Regions from separate parts of the Spirosoma luteolum genome, predicted to be linked through region 1. Evidence: riboswitches for the same ligand, from Rfam matches in the RefSeq annotation. Region 1 holds a riboswitch; the other holds the start of a gene.
The links. A riboswitch is a leader RNA that binds a small molecule or an ion and turns the genes downstream of it on or off. The one in region 1 is predicted to bind thiamine pyrophosphate.

Region 1 (7,224 bases):
GTAGGTTTCCTGGTACACCAGCACCGTATGGAGGCCGTCGGCCATCAGCTGTTCGTAATCGATCTGGTCCAGCGGCTGCACTTCCATCGACACCTGGGCAAACCGGCCCCGCAGCTGCCGCAGGGCGTTTTGCAGGTACGGCACGCCCACCGTCTGCTGGGCCTCGCCCGTCACCAGCAGCACGTGCTCGTAACCCATGCCCCGCAACGCATCGGCCTCGCGGCCCATCTCGTCGTCGGTGAGGGTGCGCCGGCGAATTTTGTTGTCGACGCTGAAGGCGCAGTAGGTGCAGATGTTCTGGCACTCGTTCGAGAGATACAGGGGGGCGTAGAGCTGCATGGTTTTGCCAAACCGCTGCTGGGTCAGGCGCTGGCTCTGGCGCGCCATCTCCTCCAGATACGGCGCGGCCGCCGGCGAGATTAGCGCCTGAAAGTCGGCAAGCGACCGGTCGGTACGGGCGAGGGCACGCTCCACATCGGCGCTTGTTTTGGTGGCCCAGGCCGCCCGGGTAGCCGCCCAGGCGTGGTGCGCGAGGATGTCGGTAAACATAAGAAGGGAAACAGACGGTGACTACAGATCCAGAAAGGCAGTGAGGGGGCTGCTGGCGTCGGCCCGGTCGAGTACGGCCCCCAGCCGGGCTTCGTAGGCCAGCCGGCCGGCTTCTACCGCCAGTCGGAACGCGGTGGCCATCTGCACCGGGTTATCGCTGACCGCAATAGCCGTGTTGACCAGTACAGCGTCGGCGCCCAGCTCCATGGCTTCGGCCGCGTGTGAGGGTGCGCCGATACCCGCATCGACCACCACGGGTACGCTGCTTTGTTCGATAATCAGCGCCAGAAAATCGCGGGTGCGCAGCCCCCGGTTAGAGCCGATGGGGGCACCCAGCGGCATCACGGCCGCCACGCCCACCGCTTCGAGCCGCTTGCAGAGCACCGGATCGGCGTGGCAGTACGGCAGCACCACAAAGCCCCGCTTCACCAGTTCTTCGGCGGCCCTGAGCGTTTCGATGGGGTCGGGCAGCAGGTAGCGCGGGTCGGGGTGAATTTCCAGTTTGATCCAGTTCGTTTCGAGGGCTTCGCGGGCCAGTTCGGCGGCAAAAACGGCTTCGTGGGCCGTCCTGACACCCGAAGTGTTGGGCAGCAGGTGCTGGTGGGGCGCGTTGAGGTGCGCCAGCGTATCGTCGGCTGGGTTGGCCACGTCGACCCGCTTGAGGGCCACCGTAACCAGCTCCGAGCCCGACGCCCGCAGCGCATCGGCCATCAGGGCCATCGAACTAAACTTGCCGGTGCCGGTAAACAGCCGCGACGTAAACTGCCGGTCGGCCAGGTAAAAGGGTTGTGCAGTCATAAGGTTGTCGGATAAGCGGTGATGGGTTGAATGCCCGACAGGGCAGCCAGCAGGGCTGGCACCTGGGCGTCGGGATCGCGGGTGATGGCCTGCGAAACGGCAATGCCCGCTACGCCTGTTGCCAGCAGGTCGGGCACGTCGGCGAGCTGAATGCCCCCGATGGCTACCACCGGCAGCGGCATACCGACCGACCGGCAGTAGGCCAGGATGCGGGTGTAACCCGCCAGCCCGAGCACCGGGCTGAGACCGGTCTTGGTGGTGGTGAACCGGTAGGGCCCCAGCCCGATGTAGCTGGCTCCACCGGCCCAGTGCCGGGTAATGTGCTCGGGGGTATTGGCCGTGCCGCCGATGATAACGCCGGGGCCCAGCAGCCGCCGGGCGTCGGCCACGGGCAGGTCGTCGTTGCCGACGTGCACCCCATCGGCGCCGATGTCGCCGGCCAGCGCCACGTTGTCGTTCAGGATGAAACGGGCGCCAAACTGCCGGCAGATGGCCTGCGTGTCGAGGGCCATGGCTTTCCAGTCGGCGGGACGAACGTTTTTCACCCGCAACTGTACCCAGTCGACACCGGCGCGGCAGGCGCGTTCGGCCTCGGCCGGGTGGGCCGTAATGTAGTGCAGCGAACTGATCATGGGATGGGCGGTTAGTGGTACAGAGCGCTTCCCTGTTCAACAAAGGCGCGGGCTTTGGCGGCCATGGCTTCCTGCAGGGCATCGGCCTCGGCCAGCCCCTGCTGGTCGGCGTAGTCGCGCACGTCCTGGGTGATTTTCATGGAGCAGAAATTCGGACCGCACATCGAGCAGAAGTGCGCCGTTTTAGCCCCTTCGGCCGGCAGCGTTTCGTCGTGGTACGACCGGGCCGTATCGGGGTCGAGGGCGAGGTTGAACTGATCCTCCCAGCGAAACTCGAAGCGGGCCTTGCTCAGCGCGTTGTCGCGGTACTGCGCGCCCGGGTGCCCTTTGGCCAGATCGGCCGCGTGGGCGGCAATTTTGTAGGTAATCACCCCGTCTTTTACGTCCTGCCGGTTGGGTAATCCCAGGTGTTCTTTGGGCGTCACGTAACAGAGCATGGCCGTGCCGTACCAGCCGATCATGGCGGCCCCGATGGCCGAGGTGATGTGGTCGTAGCCCGGCGCGATGTCGGTGGTGAGCGGCCCCAGCGTATAGAACGGCGCTTCGTCGCAATGCGCCAGCTGCTTTTCCATGTTGGCTTTGATGAGGTGCATCGGCACATGGCCGGGCCCTTCGACCATGACCTGCACATCGTGCTGCCAGGCGATCTTGGTTAGTTCGCCCAGCGTTTCGAGTTCGGCAAACTGAGCCGCGTCGTTGGCGTCGGCAATAGAGCCGGGGCGCAGCCCGTCGCCCAGCGAAAACGACACATCGTAGGCCTTCATGATGGCGCAGATTTCCTCGAAATGCGTATAGAGGAAGTTTTCCCGGTGATGGGCCAGGCACCACTTGGCCATGATGCTGCCCCCACGCGACACGATGCCGGTTACGCGCCGGGCCGTCAGCGGAATGTAGCGCAGCAACACCCCCGCGTGGATGGTGAAATAATCGACCCCCTGCTCGGCCTGCTCGATCAGCGTGTCGCGAAACAGCTCCCAGCTCAGGTTTTCGGCTTTTCCGTTTACTTTTTCGAGGGCCTGGTAGATCGGTACGGTACCCACCGGAACGGGGCAGTTGCGGATAATCCATTCGCGGGTTTCGTGAATGTTTTTGCCCGTCGAGAGATCCATCAGCGTATCGCCCCCCCACCGGCAGCTCCACACGGCTTTCTCGACTTCTTCGTCGATGCCCGACGTAACCACCGAGTTGCCGATGTTGGTGTTGATCTTGACCAGGAAGTTGCGCCCGATAATCATGGGCTCGCTTTCGGGGTGGTTGATGTTGGCCGGGATAATGGCCCGCCCGGCGGCCACCTCCTGCCGCACAAACTCGGGCGTGATACGGTTGGCTGGCGTATGGGCGCCGAAGCTGTTGCCGGGGTGCTGCTGCCGGAGCGGGTCGGTAGCCGGCAGGGCATCGATGCGCTGGTTTTCGCGAATGGCGATATACTCCATCTCGGGCGTGATGATACCGCGCCGGGCATAGTGCAGCTGGGTCACGGTCTGGCCGGCCCGCGCCCGCAGGGGCGGCCGGATGTGCTCGAACCGCAGCGCATCGAGTCCCGGATCGGCCTGCCGCTGCTGCCCGTAGGCCGACGACAGACCGGGCAGTTCTTCCACGTCGGCCCGGTCGCGAATCCAGGCCTCGCGCAGGCGCGGCAACCCTTTTTTGAGATCGATGGTCACGTCCGGGTCGGTGTAGGGGCCACTGGTGTCGTAGACAGTGACGGGCGGGTTGGGCGTGCGTACCGTACGACCGCCGACCTGACTCACGGTATCGGAAACCCTGATTTCGCGCATGGCGACCTGAATGGCGTGTAGCTGACCGGGCACGTAGATTTTGCGCGAGCCGGTCAGTGGCTGGCGGCTGATGGGCTCAGCCACGGGCGTTGGTTTCGATGACTGGCTCATGGCTATCCTCCCTGCGTGGCCTGAATAAGCGTGATCGAATCGTTTTCGGCCAGCTGGGTCTGTGCCCAGCGGCTGCGGGGCACAATGCGGTCGTTGCAGGCCACGGCCGTGCCGTTGCGGTCGGCAAGACCGAGACTGTCGAGCAGGGCCAGCAGGGTGCCGGCGGGCGGACAGTCGACGGGTTGTGAATTGAGTTGAATGAGCATGGTTTGGCAACCGGTTTTGGTTAGGCCAAACAGCAGGGGAAGAACAGCGCCGACCCGACTCGACAAACGCCAGGGGCGCGCCGGTACAGGCTGGTCAGCCGGATCACTTTTCCCTTCGCAGGCATTATCCTGTTCAGGTTCAAAGGGTATCATCTCAGCCCGCCCGAAAGCGAACACCCCTAAAGTCTGGCTTGAAGTAAGCAGCGGTAAAGGTAACCGTTTTTTAGAACGCCAAAAAAGTAAACGCCACAAAAAAGCCCGCTGCAGCGCAGTCGGGCTTTTCGTGGGATCGGTCAGCGGGCGTTGATAAAGCGGGCCATGGCCGTGGCCAGCCCGGGCGTCAGCGGCAGATCGGGCCGGACGTAGGTTTGCAGGTTGGCCAGCTGGTCGGTACCGTCGACGTTTTTGAGCATATGGGTCATGCCCGGAAAGAGCAGCAGCAGGGCGTCGGGGCGGGCGGCTTTGAGGGCCTTCGCTTCATCGACACCCACCTGCATGTCGCGCTCACCGTTGACCAGCAGCACCTTTCCCCTGAAGCCCCGCAGTTCGGCGGCCGGGTCATAGCGCATCCACGACATCATCAGCGGCTGGGTCGACGGTTGCAGTACGGCCATGGCCACCGGCTCCGGCTGGCGCACCGGCAGACCCGCCCGCAGCGAATCGAGGTCGGCCCAGACGCGCTGCCGCTGGGCCTCGGGCAGCCCACCATACTGGGTTTTCAGTACTTCGGCAATGCTGCGCCCCGCGCCCGAGAGCGAGATGTAGGCCGGCACCCCGGCCCGTTTGGCCGCCAGCATACCCACGAGCGACCCTTCGCTGTGGCCGGCTACGATGACCCGCGAAAAGCGCCTGTCGGCCTGCAGCTGCCGGATGAAGCCCAGCGCATCGCTGACGTAGTAATCGAACCGGAAATCCCTGATGGGCAGCCGCGCACTGCCCGCCAGCTGTTTGGCACCGGCGTAGCGTTTGTCGTAGCGGGCCACGGCAATCCCCAGCCGTGCCAGGCTGTCGGCCAGCATCCGGAACGGAGCCCCCTTCACCGTACCCAGCGTACCGAGGGGTACGGGGCTGTTGCCATCGCGGTCGGTCGGGCCCGAGCCGGCAATGAGCAGCACTACCGGCACGGGGCCTTTGGTGCCGTTCGGCAGCGTAAGGGTGCCATCGAGCGTAAAGTCGATGCCGGCCGGTTCGCTGATGCGGGCCGACATGGGCTCTTCGGTCTGGGCACTGGCCGCGGGCAATAGCCCCAGCAGCAGCATAAATAGTGGTAGAACAGGTCGCATACGCATAAAAAAATGGCGGGTGGCAGGAAAGCGGATTGATCGCACTGGCTATTGGTCGGTTAGCTGTCCGGCCTGCTCCTGCCGGTAATACACGTAGGAATACACCACGGGAATGAGCGCCGTTATAAGCACCATAGTCACCACCGCGCCGATCATGTAGGGCGCCGGCACCAGCAGGGCCAGCACACTGCTCAACAGGCCCCCCGCTACCATCAGCCGGCCACCCAGCCGGTTCGACCGCATCCAGACGCGCTCGCTGCGCAGGGTCCAGGGTGTGCGCACCCCCACATACGGATTCGGTTTGATGGAAATGGTGTAGTTGCCCACGGCCGCAATAAACAGCCCTGTCAGGGCCATGATGGTTACGTTGCCGGTGGCCAGTTGGTCGGTACCGGTAGCCATATAGAACAGTCCGGCCGGCAGGGCCGCCATAAACAGATTGACCACAAACCGCAACCGATCGAGCAGGTGCCGCTTTGCCGCAGGCAGCGACGGGCGGGCAGTTGTGCGCAGCAACCCGTACACGAATACACCCAGCGCCAGCGAGGTCAGCAGCAGGCCGGGCTTACCCATCCAGCCATTGGGCTGGCCAGTCAGATCGAAGTGGGTAGCGAGCCGATCGGGTATCTGGTGCCACACCAGGGCTATATAGGTCAGCGACAGTATCCAGGGAATAGCCATCAGGTATTCGTCGGCACTAGTTTTCTTGTTCATGGTTGACAGGGGGATTTAGATCGTTTCGGATGGAGCGCTGGTAGTCGATGGTTCGGGGGCAGGCACCGGGGCGGTTGATGGCTGCAGGCTCAGCAGCCAGCCCAGCAGTTCGTCGAGCACGGTGGTATTGAGGGTGTAGACCACAAACTGCCCCTGCTTGAGGGAGTCGACCAGGCCGGCCTGTTTCAGCAGGTCGAGGTGGTGCGAAATGCTGGGTTTCGACATGGCAAAACAGTCGGCAATATCGCCGGCATTGCGGTCGCCCCCGCGCAGCAGCTCGAGGATGGCCCGGCGGGTCGGATCGTTCAGGGCCTTGAAAAGCAGGTTCATAGCGGGCCGAATTGGTTGACGGATGAAATATTCGTTTAGTTATTTAGACAATCATCTAACTATATACAAACGGTTCGGCCGGCGGGTGGGCGGTCTGCTGCCGGCCGCCCACCCGTTACTCCCTTACTTTTTAGGCACCACGCTGACGCTGCCGCTGCCTTCGAGGTAGCAGGTTTTTACGTCGGCCGGGTCGTCGATACCATTGATACGCAGCAACCCCAGCAGTTCCTCCTCCGAAATCAGTTCGCGCTTCATGGTCTGGCGCTGCAGCACCCCGTTGTGCACCAGCAGGGCGGGCTCGGGCGTGCTAATCCGGTTAACGAACATCGATCGATACCCCAGCCAGTTGAGGGCATAATCCCAGCCTACCAGCGTACCCACCAGCACCACCCCTTCCGTTACCGACTCGTAGGTGCCGGCCATGGCATTCTGGGCCGCGTCGGAAATAAGCGTGATAAGCAAAATATCACTGATCATGAGCTGCCCCGAGCTGCGCCGGAAAAACCGGATGTAGAGAAAGCAGAACCAGTAGGTCAGCGATCCCCGGATAAGCATTTCGGCCACCGAGCTGCTCGGTACAAACATCGTTTCCCAATCCACTCCCAGTAGTTTGTCCATTTTTCGGCGCGTTTATCTGGGGGTGTGAACTGATTTCGGCGCGTTGGGTTTTCTTTTGCGTCTGCCATTGGGCCGCCACGCTATTTTTTCGACCGGGTGGCCCTGTCCGGGCAGCCCTGCTTATGCTTACAGAACGCGTACGTCACCGCATCGACAACAAAACAAAACCCCTGGGTGCTCTGGGTCAGCTCGAAACGCTGGCGCT
Region 2 (7,224 bases), on a different contig from region 1:
CGTCAACTCGAAGTACGGGGAAACACGGCCCTCAAAACAGCTACGATTCAGAACTTCGATCTGAAGTACGAGTTTTACCCCACCCCAAATGAACTGATCTCGATCACCGGCTTCTATAAGCATTTTACCAACCCGATCGAGTCGTTCCTGATCCCGATTCCAGGTGCGTTCCAGTTTACGTTTACCAATGCGATTTCCGCCCGGAACTACGGGGTGGAGGTCGAGTTCAGAAAAGGATTTGCCGGTTCGGGGAGTGCCTTTTTACAAAACTTACAGGTCGTAGGTAACGCATCGCTTATCAACAGCCGGGTAACAACGGGTGACATCATCGAGGCAACCGGTCCTAGCGGTGCTGTAGAACGGTTTGGTAACAGTACCGACCGGAATCGTGCGCTGGCCAACCAATCGCCTTACCTTCTCAACCTGGGTCTGTACTACGCACACCCAACCTCGGGCTGGCAGTATAACCTGCTGTATAACGTAGCGGGTCCCCGGATTTTCCTGGTGGGTAACATCGATGATCCAACCACCTACGAAATGCCGCGGCATGTGGTGGATTTTAATATCAGCAAAACCATCAAAAAGCAGTTTGAACTGCGGCTTGGTATCCAGGACATCTTCAATGCTCCCTTCCGGTACGCCCAGGATTTCAACGGTGACCGGAAGATTGGACCAGACGTAACATCGCGCAGTGCCAATGCCGATCAGAACTACATTAACTACCGGCGCGGTCAGTACGTAACCCTGACGGGCGTGTACACCTTCGGCCGCCGTGTTGTTGTGCCTTGACGAGTACCTTAACGATGCCCACAATTAATTAAAAACCAGGTTTATTATGCAGTTATTCAACCGATTCCGGCCCTTCCTGTATCTAGCAATGGGGATGACCGTGGTGCTCTCCGCCTGTAACAACGACAGTCAGCCCACACCAGACCCGCTTTCCATTACGTCTGTCAATCCGTCGTCGGCTCCGGTAGGCTCGTCGGTGGTTATTACGGGTACCAGCTTCAGTTCAACGCCCGCCAGCAACACGGTAGTGTTTAGTGGCAATGCTACGGCACAGGTTACGGGAGCGACCCCGACATCGCTGACGGTTATTGTACCGGCAAACGCGCAGAACGGCCAGATTGCGGTGACCTCGGGCGGTGTAACGGTGCAGTCGCCATCGACGGCGACCTTCAGCATTTCTAACCGGCCGGTACAGACGCTGCCCAACTCGATCACCGCCAACACCACACTGTCGGCCAATACAATCTATCAACTACGGGGCTATGTATACGTGCGGAATGGTGTCACGCTGACTATCCCGGCCGGAACGATTATTCGGGGAGGCAACCAGAGCCAGGACCCTGAAAATCAAAATCACGCCGGTACGCTGATCATCGAGCGCGGGGCTAAGATCGATGCGCGTGGTACGGCGCAGAATCCGATCATCTTTACATCGGGTCAGGCGGCCGGGTCGCGGAAGTATGGCGACTGGGGCGGTATCGTACTCATCGGTCGTGCACCTGTAAACCAAGGCTCGTCTCGTTCGTTTGAAGGCGGTATTGCCGGTACATTTGATTCAAACCTGAACGTAGCCGACGACAATTCGGGCGTGATGCAATACGTTCGGATCGAATTTCCGGGCGTTGCCCTGTCGGCAACACCAAACAGTGAAATCAACGGCCTGACCCTGTATCAGGTAGGCTCGGGTACGACGCTCGACCACATTCAGGTTTCTTACAGTGGCGACGACGCTTTCGAATGGTTCGGCGGTACGGTCAATGCCAAATACCTGGTTGCGCACAGAACGTTCGACGATGATTTTGATACCGATTACGGCTATACGGGTAAAGTTCAGTTTGGAGTAGCCCTGCGCGATCCGAATGTTGCTGACCAGTCGGGTTCGGAAGCATTCGAGTCAGATAACTTCGATCCGGGCGTACCCGTAACGGCTGGTCTGCCCAAGACGGCTCCTGTGTTTGCCAACTTCAGTGCGTTTGCCTTCAGCGCCACGCCAAGCAATGCGAATACGGCGGGTGGTTCGGGCGCATACCGGGCTGCTATGCACCTGCGTCGCAACACGGCCATCAGCATCTTCAACTCGGTTATGGCCGGTTTCCCCGAAGGGCTGCGGCTGGAGGGTACTGCCGATGGTACGCTGGCCAATATCAACAACGGTAGCCTCGAGCTGCAGGGCATTGTACTGGCTAACTCAGAGATTCCAAACTCGACCACGGTTGTGCGGGGTATCGGGGACGTGACGACGGCAGCTGCGCAGGCGTACTTCAACACGGCCGCTCGCAAGAACCAGATTATTCCTTCGAGCAGCATCGCTTCGCTGTTGCTCAATGCCAGTACCTTCAATCTGACTACGCCCAACTTCCTGCCTCAATCGGGATCTCCGCTGCTGGTGGCTACGAATGCAATCACGGGTGGTAAGATCGGTGACTCGTTCTTCACGGCAGCCCCGTATATCGGCGCATTCAATACCGAGAACTGGCTGGCAGGCTGGACGAACTTCGATCCGCAGAATACCAACTACGACAGATAATCAACCCTATTACTTTTCATATTGGTGTCGCACGAAAGGGCCGGAGCATTGCTCCGGCTTTTTTCTTGTACCTGACCCCCCACAAACGCCGGGGGGCTGCCCACCGACCAGCTGGTCAGTGAGCAGCCCCCCGGCTGATTGTTCCGTACGGATGGGCTAGAACCGGAGCCGAACCCCCGCCAGAAAGTTGCGGCCTGCCTGCGGGTAGTAGCCATTGTCGGCCGTCACGCGTCCTTCGCTGATGTAGGCGTAGGTATAGCCGTTCGATTCGTACTGTTCGTTCAGTACGTTGTTGAGTAGCAGCGTGAAGGCCAGTTCCTGCGCAAACCGTATACGGGGCGTGTAAATCAGCCGAATATCGTTGGTAAAATAGGGGTTCAGTTTACGGCTGTCCGACGAGGTATTGTCGAGGTACTGCTTGCCCACGTATTTCGACAGCAGACCAATCTCCAGTCCTTTGGCTGCCGTCAGCAGCAGCTGCGAACCACCAATGACGCCCGGTGAAAATGAAATATCGGTTTGCGTGTAGGCCCGCGACTCCTGTGATCCCGTATCGAAGTTGTCGAGGAACTCGGTGAAGTTGCGAACCTTGTTGCGGCTCAGCGTCAGGTTTGCATTCCAGCGCAGCGTTCGGCTTAGTTTCAGCGCCGACTCGATCTCGATCCCCGCGCGGTAGCTGGTGGGTATATTGATGCGGTTGTAGGCACCCACGTCGTTGAGCTGTCCCGACAGGACAAGCTGATTTTTGTAGTCCATGAAGTAGCCATTGATGGTGAGGGCTACCTTGTCGCGCTGGAGTTTGTAACCAGCTTCATAGTCGATCAGCCGCTCCGATTTAGGTCGGCTGGTCGGAGTCGACTGGGTATAGTCATCGCGGTTGGGTTCGCGGTTGCCTACGCCAACCGAGGCATAAACCGTATGCTGGTCGTCGATGCTGTAAGTCAGGCCGGCCTTGGGGTTGAAAAACGTCAGGCTGGCTTCCTGCTGGGTGTTCTGGAGCTGGCTGTTGAAACCCAGAAACGAGTAGTTGACCCGACGGACCTGCAGATCGGCAAAGGTGTTCAGGCGGGGCGTGAACTGGTAGAAAGCCTTGGCGTACACGTTTACATCCTGCTTGGTGGCATCATCGTCGTAGTAGCGCTGCCGGATATCGGTTGCCCCCGCCACACGGGCCCAGATCAGCTCACCGTAGTGCTTCCCCTTGTATTCGTTGATGCCCCCGCCGATGTTGGCTGTCAGCTTCCCGAAACCATTGTAATCGAGCGAAAACACGGTGCCGTAGAAATCGTTGTCGAGCCACCGGCGCCGGATAATATCGGTGCGGCTGATAATCGAGTCGCCGATCACGACATTGGGCAGCCCGTAGTTGCTGTACGTGTCGTTGGGCCGAAACTGCTCATAATAGCCCCGCCCTTTGGTGTAGAAACCCGACAGATTGAGCCGCCAGTTACGACTCAGCTCGTGCGACGTAATCAGCTGATAGTTGTCCTGCTGGTAATTATCGGTTTCATTATCGTAGGTGTACACGTTGTAGGTGCGGTTGGTACGCAACAGGCTCTCCGGTACACCGCCCCACGACTGATACGTTTGTTCGACGCCCGAAAATACGTTGAGCCGGACAAAGCTTTTGGCGCCATAGTAGCCGCCCGACAGGTAGAACGACTTTAGTTTGGAAAAGGCCCGGTCGACATACCCATCGGAATAGATCGACGACAGGCGCGCATCGAGCACAAAGTGGTTGTTGAGCAGTCCCGTACCCGCCAGCACGTTGACTTTGCGGGTGCCGAACGAACCCGCCGACAAATTAGTCTCGGCGTATGGCTTGCTTTCAAGTTTGGTAGTCTGGATGTTGAGGGAGGCACCGAAAGCACCGGCCCCGTTGGTCGATGTGCCCACGCCCCGTTGAATCTGCACCGTGCTAACCGACGAGGCAAAATCAGGCAGGTTGACAAAAAATGTCCCCTGCGACTCTGCATCGTTGTACGGAATCCCGTTGAGCGTCACGTTCACGCGGGTCGCGTCGGAGCCCCGGATCCGGATGCCGGTGTAGCCCACCCCGGCGCCTGCGTCGGAGGTAGTGACAATCGAGGGGGTAAAGTTGAGCAGTTGCGGAATGTCCTGACCCAGGTTCAGCTTGTCGAGGTCGCGCCGGGTCACGTCGGTATAGGCGATGGCCGACTTCTGGTTAGCGCGGGTTGCGCTGACGACCACCTCGTCGACCGCTACAGCGGCTTTCTGAAGCTGTATGGTGAGCGCACTACTCTGGGCCGGGTTGGCGGTGAGGGTTTGGGTCTGATAGCCCAGCAGCGAAATGCGCAGGGACAAAGGCGTTGCTTTAAGACTTGTGAGCCGGAACGCACCGGAGGCATCGGCGAACGTGCCCGCGAAGGAGCCCTCTACCGTAATGGCCGCTCCGGGCAGGGGTCCACCCCCGTCGGCATCGCGCACGACCCCCGACAATGCTAACTGAGCCAGCGCCGATCCGGCCGACAGACCGAGCAGCACAGCGATACAAAACAGGCAGCCGGAAAACCGCCCAAACGTCGTTTTTTTCATCACGAAAAAGCATGACGATAGGCAAAGGGGCCAAACCTACCTTTAGGTAAAACCAGTAAAATGTACAGTTCTAGTCCAGTTCCCTTCGCCGGCATTACCCGGATCAGGTTCAATGGGTATAATCTCAGCCCGTTGTATTAAGGCACCCCTTAGAAGATTAGCGGGGCAAAGTTAAGCTAAAATTAACATAACAAGACCCGTATTTTTACGTTTTCAACCGAGAATCAGTAGCGTAGCGTATGCAGGAATTTGACCTTGTGGTACTCCAGGAAGACAGCGAAGGAGGCCGTTTGAAAGCTGGCGATGTCGGCACTATTTTAACCGTATACAACGAAGGAAAAGCCTTTGAAGTAGAGTTTGTCACGCTGACGGGTGAGGCTGTAGCCGTCGAAACGCTGCTCCCCCACCAAATCCGGAGTGTTCGTTCCTCAGAAGTCATGGCCGTCCGCGATTTGGCCGAGTAGTCTGCGAAAAAACGCCTGCGTAAAGTTTTGAGCCTTACGCTTTTCAGCGATGGCAAATATTCCTACTTTTGCACTCCAAATTGCAAGCAAATGAGCAAAAAGAATGGCGGATTGGATTTTCTTGAAGATCCAGATGCACTAGAAGGCAAATTTGAAGAAGTAGGCGATTATTTCCAGCAGAACCGCACCATCGTGCTCGGTATCGTGGGTGCTATCGTACTGGCGGTCGTTGGCTACTTCGGCTATCGGTATTATATCAGCAGCCAGGACGAAACGGCTCAGGCTGAACTTTTTCCCTCGATCTACCAGGTTGAAACCGACTCGCTGAAAAAGGCGCTGAACGGTGATGGCAAAACGCCCGGTCTGCTGGCCGTAGCCGACAACTATGGCTCGACCCCCGCGGGCAACCTGGCCGAGTTCTACGCTGGTATGGGCTTGCTCAAATCGGGCAAGTACGACGAAGCGATCGACCACCTGAAAGCCTTCAGCTCGTCGGATCTGCTGGTGCAGGCGCGTGCCTACGCCCTGATCGGCGATGCCTACATGGAGAAAAAGAGCTTCGACGAAGCCGCCGACTACTACCAGAAGGCTGCCGACTACAAGCCTAACAAATACTTTACGCCCGGCTACCTCAACAAGCTGGCGATTGCCTACGAACAGGCTAAACAAACCGACAAAGCCATCAGTACCTACGAACAGATCATCGAAAAGTATGGTCAGTCGTCGGAGGCTGCCAGTGCCCGCAAGTATAAATCGATGCTGGAAGCTACCGTTGGCGAGTCGTAAGCGTATCTGAACCTATCAATACTGCAGAAGGACAAAGCCAATCGGGGTTTTGTCCTTTTTTTATTCTCTATTCCATGGCATCCGAACTCAAAAATCTCAGCGAATTCACCACCGGCAACCTGCCCGACATCAGTCACCGCCGGTTTGCGATTCTTGTTTCCGAGTGGAACACGGAGGTGACCGAAGCCTTATACGAAGGCGCTTACCAGACCCTCCTGACCCACGGCGCCCAGGCCGATCACATCATTCGGGGTAATGTGCCGGGCAGCTATGAGCTTACGCTGGCGTCGCAGTGGTTTGCCCAGCGCGATGACATTGATGCCGTTATTGCCATTGGCTGCGTCATTCAGGGCGAAACCAAGCATAACGATTACATCAACCATGCCGTGGCGCAGGGCCTCACCAATGTGAGTCTCAAAACCGGTAAGCCGGTCATCTTTGGCGTACTGACACCCAATACCCAGCAGCAGGCCATGGACCGGGCGGGTGGTATCCACGGCAACAAAGGCGACGAGGCTGCCATCACGGCCATCAAAATGCTGGGCCTGCAAAAACAGGTGTATAGCCGGTTGTAATGCCCAGGCGGGGGAACAGACTATAAAGCTGCTTCAGGCGTCAGGTATCGCTGTTTACCCATTCGCTGTGCCCATCGGCCAGAAAATCGCTCTTTCATTCATTCACTCTTTCGCTTTCATACAATGCAAGTCTGGAAATTTGGCGGGACTTCGGTTGGCAAACCCGAACGCATGCAGTCGATCCGCACCCTGATCACGGAAGATAATGTTCGGAAAATCGTTGTGCTGTCGGCGCTCTCGGGTTCGACCAACGCGTTGCTGGCCATTGGCGAATCGCTGAAAGCCAACAACGATGCCGATGCCAACA

Region 2: another riboswitch for thiamine pyrophosphate. It lies ahead of ACYVAC_RS16890 (TonB-dependent receptor); the one in region 1 lies ahead of thiS (sulfur carrier protein ThiS).

What each region holds. Positions count from the first base shown of each region.
Region 1 is NZ_BAAGZE010000006.1:310,619-317,842, forward strand. It holds gene thiH (2-iminoacetate synthase ThiH) at 1-549, opposite strand, end outside; gene ACYVAC_RS11875 (thiazole synthase) at 571-1,347, opposite strand; gene thiE (thiamine phosphate synthase) at 1,344-1,979, opposite strand; gene thiC (phosphomethylpyrimidine synthase ThiC) at 1,991-3,868, opposite strand; gene thiS (sulfur carrier protein ThiS) at 3,871-4,074, opposite strand; TPP riboswitch at 4,168-4,265, opposite strand; gene ACYVAC_RS11895 (alpha/beta hydrolase family protein) at 4,368-5,357, opposite strand; gene ACYVAC_RS11900 (SdpI family protein) at 5,406-6,071, opposite strand; gene ACYVAC_RS11905 (autorepressor SdpR family transcription factor) at 6,087-6,401, opposite strand; gene ACYVAC_RS11910 (DUF421 domain-containing protein) at 6,525-7,019, opposite strand; gene cobT (nicotinate-nucleotide--dimethylbenzimidazole phosphoribosyltransferase) at 7,142-7,224, shown strand, end outside.
Region 2 is NZ_BAAGZE010000018.1:74,218-81,441, forward strand. It holds gene ACYVAC_RS16880 (TonB-dependent receptor) at 1-789, shown strand, start outside; gene ACYVAC_RS16885 (IPT/TIG domain-containing protein) at 836-2,536, shown strand; gene ACYVAC_RS16890 (TonB-dependent receptor) at 2,693-5,092, opposite strand; TPP riboswitch at 5,154-5,252, opposite strand; gene ACYVAC_RS16895 (DUF4926 domain-containing protein) at 5,332-5,556, shown strand; gene ACYVAC_RS16900 (tetratricopeptide repeat protein) at 5,647-6,342, shown strand; gene ribH (6,7-dimethyl-8-ribityllumazine synthase) at 6,417-6,917, shown strand; gene ACYVAC_RS16910 (aspartate kinase) at 7,041-7,224, shown strand, end outside.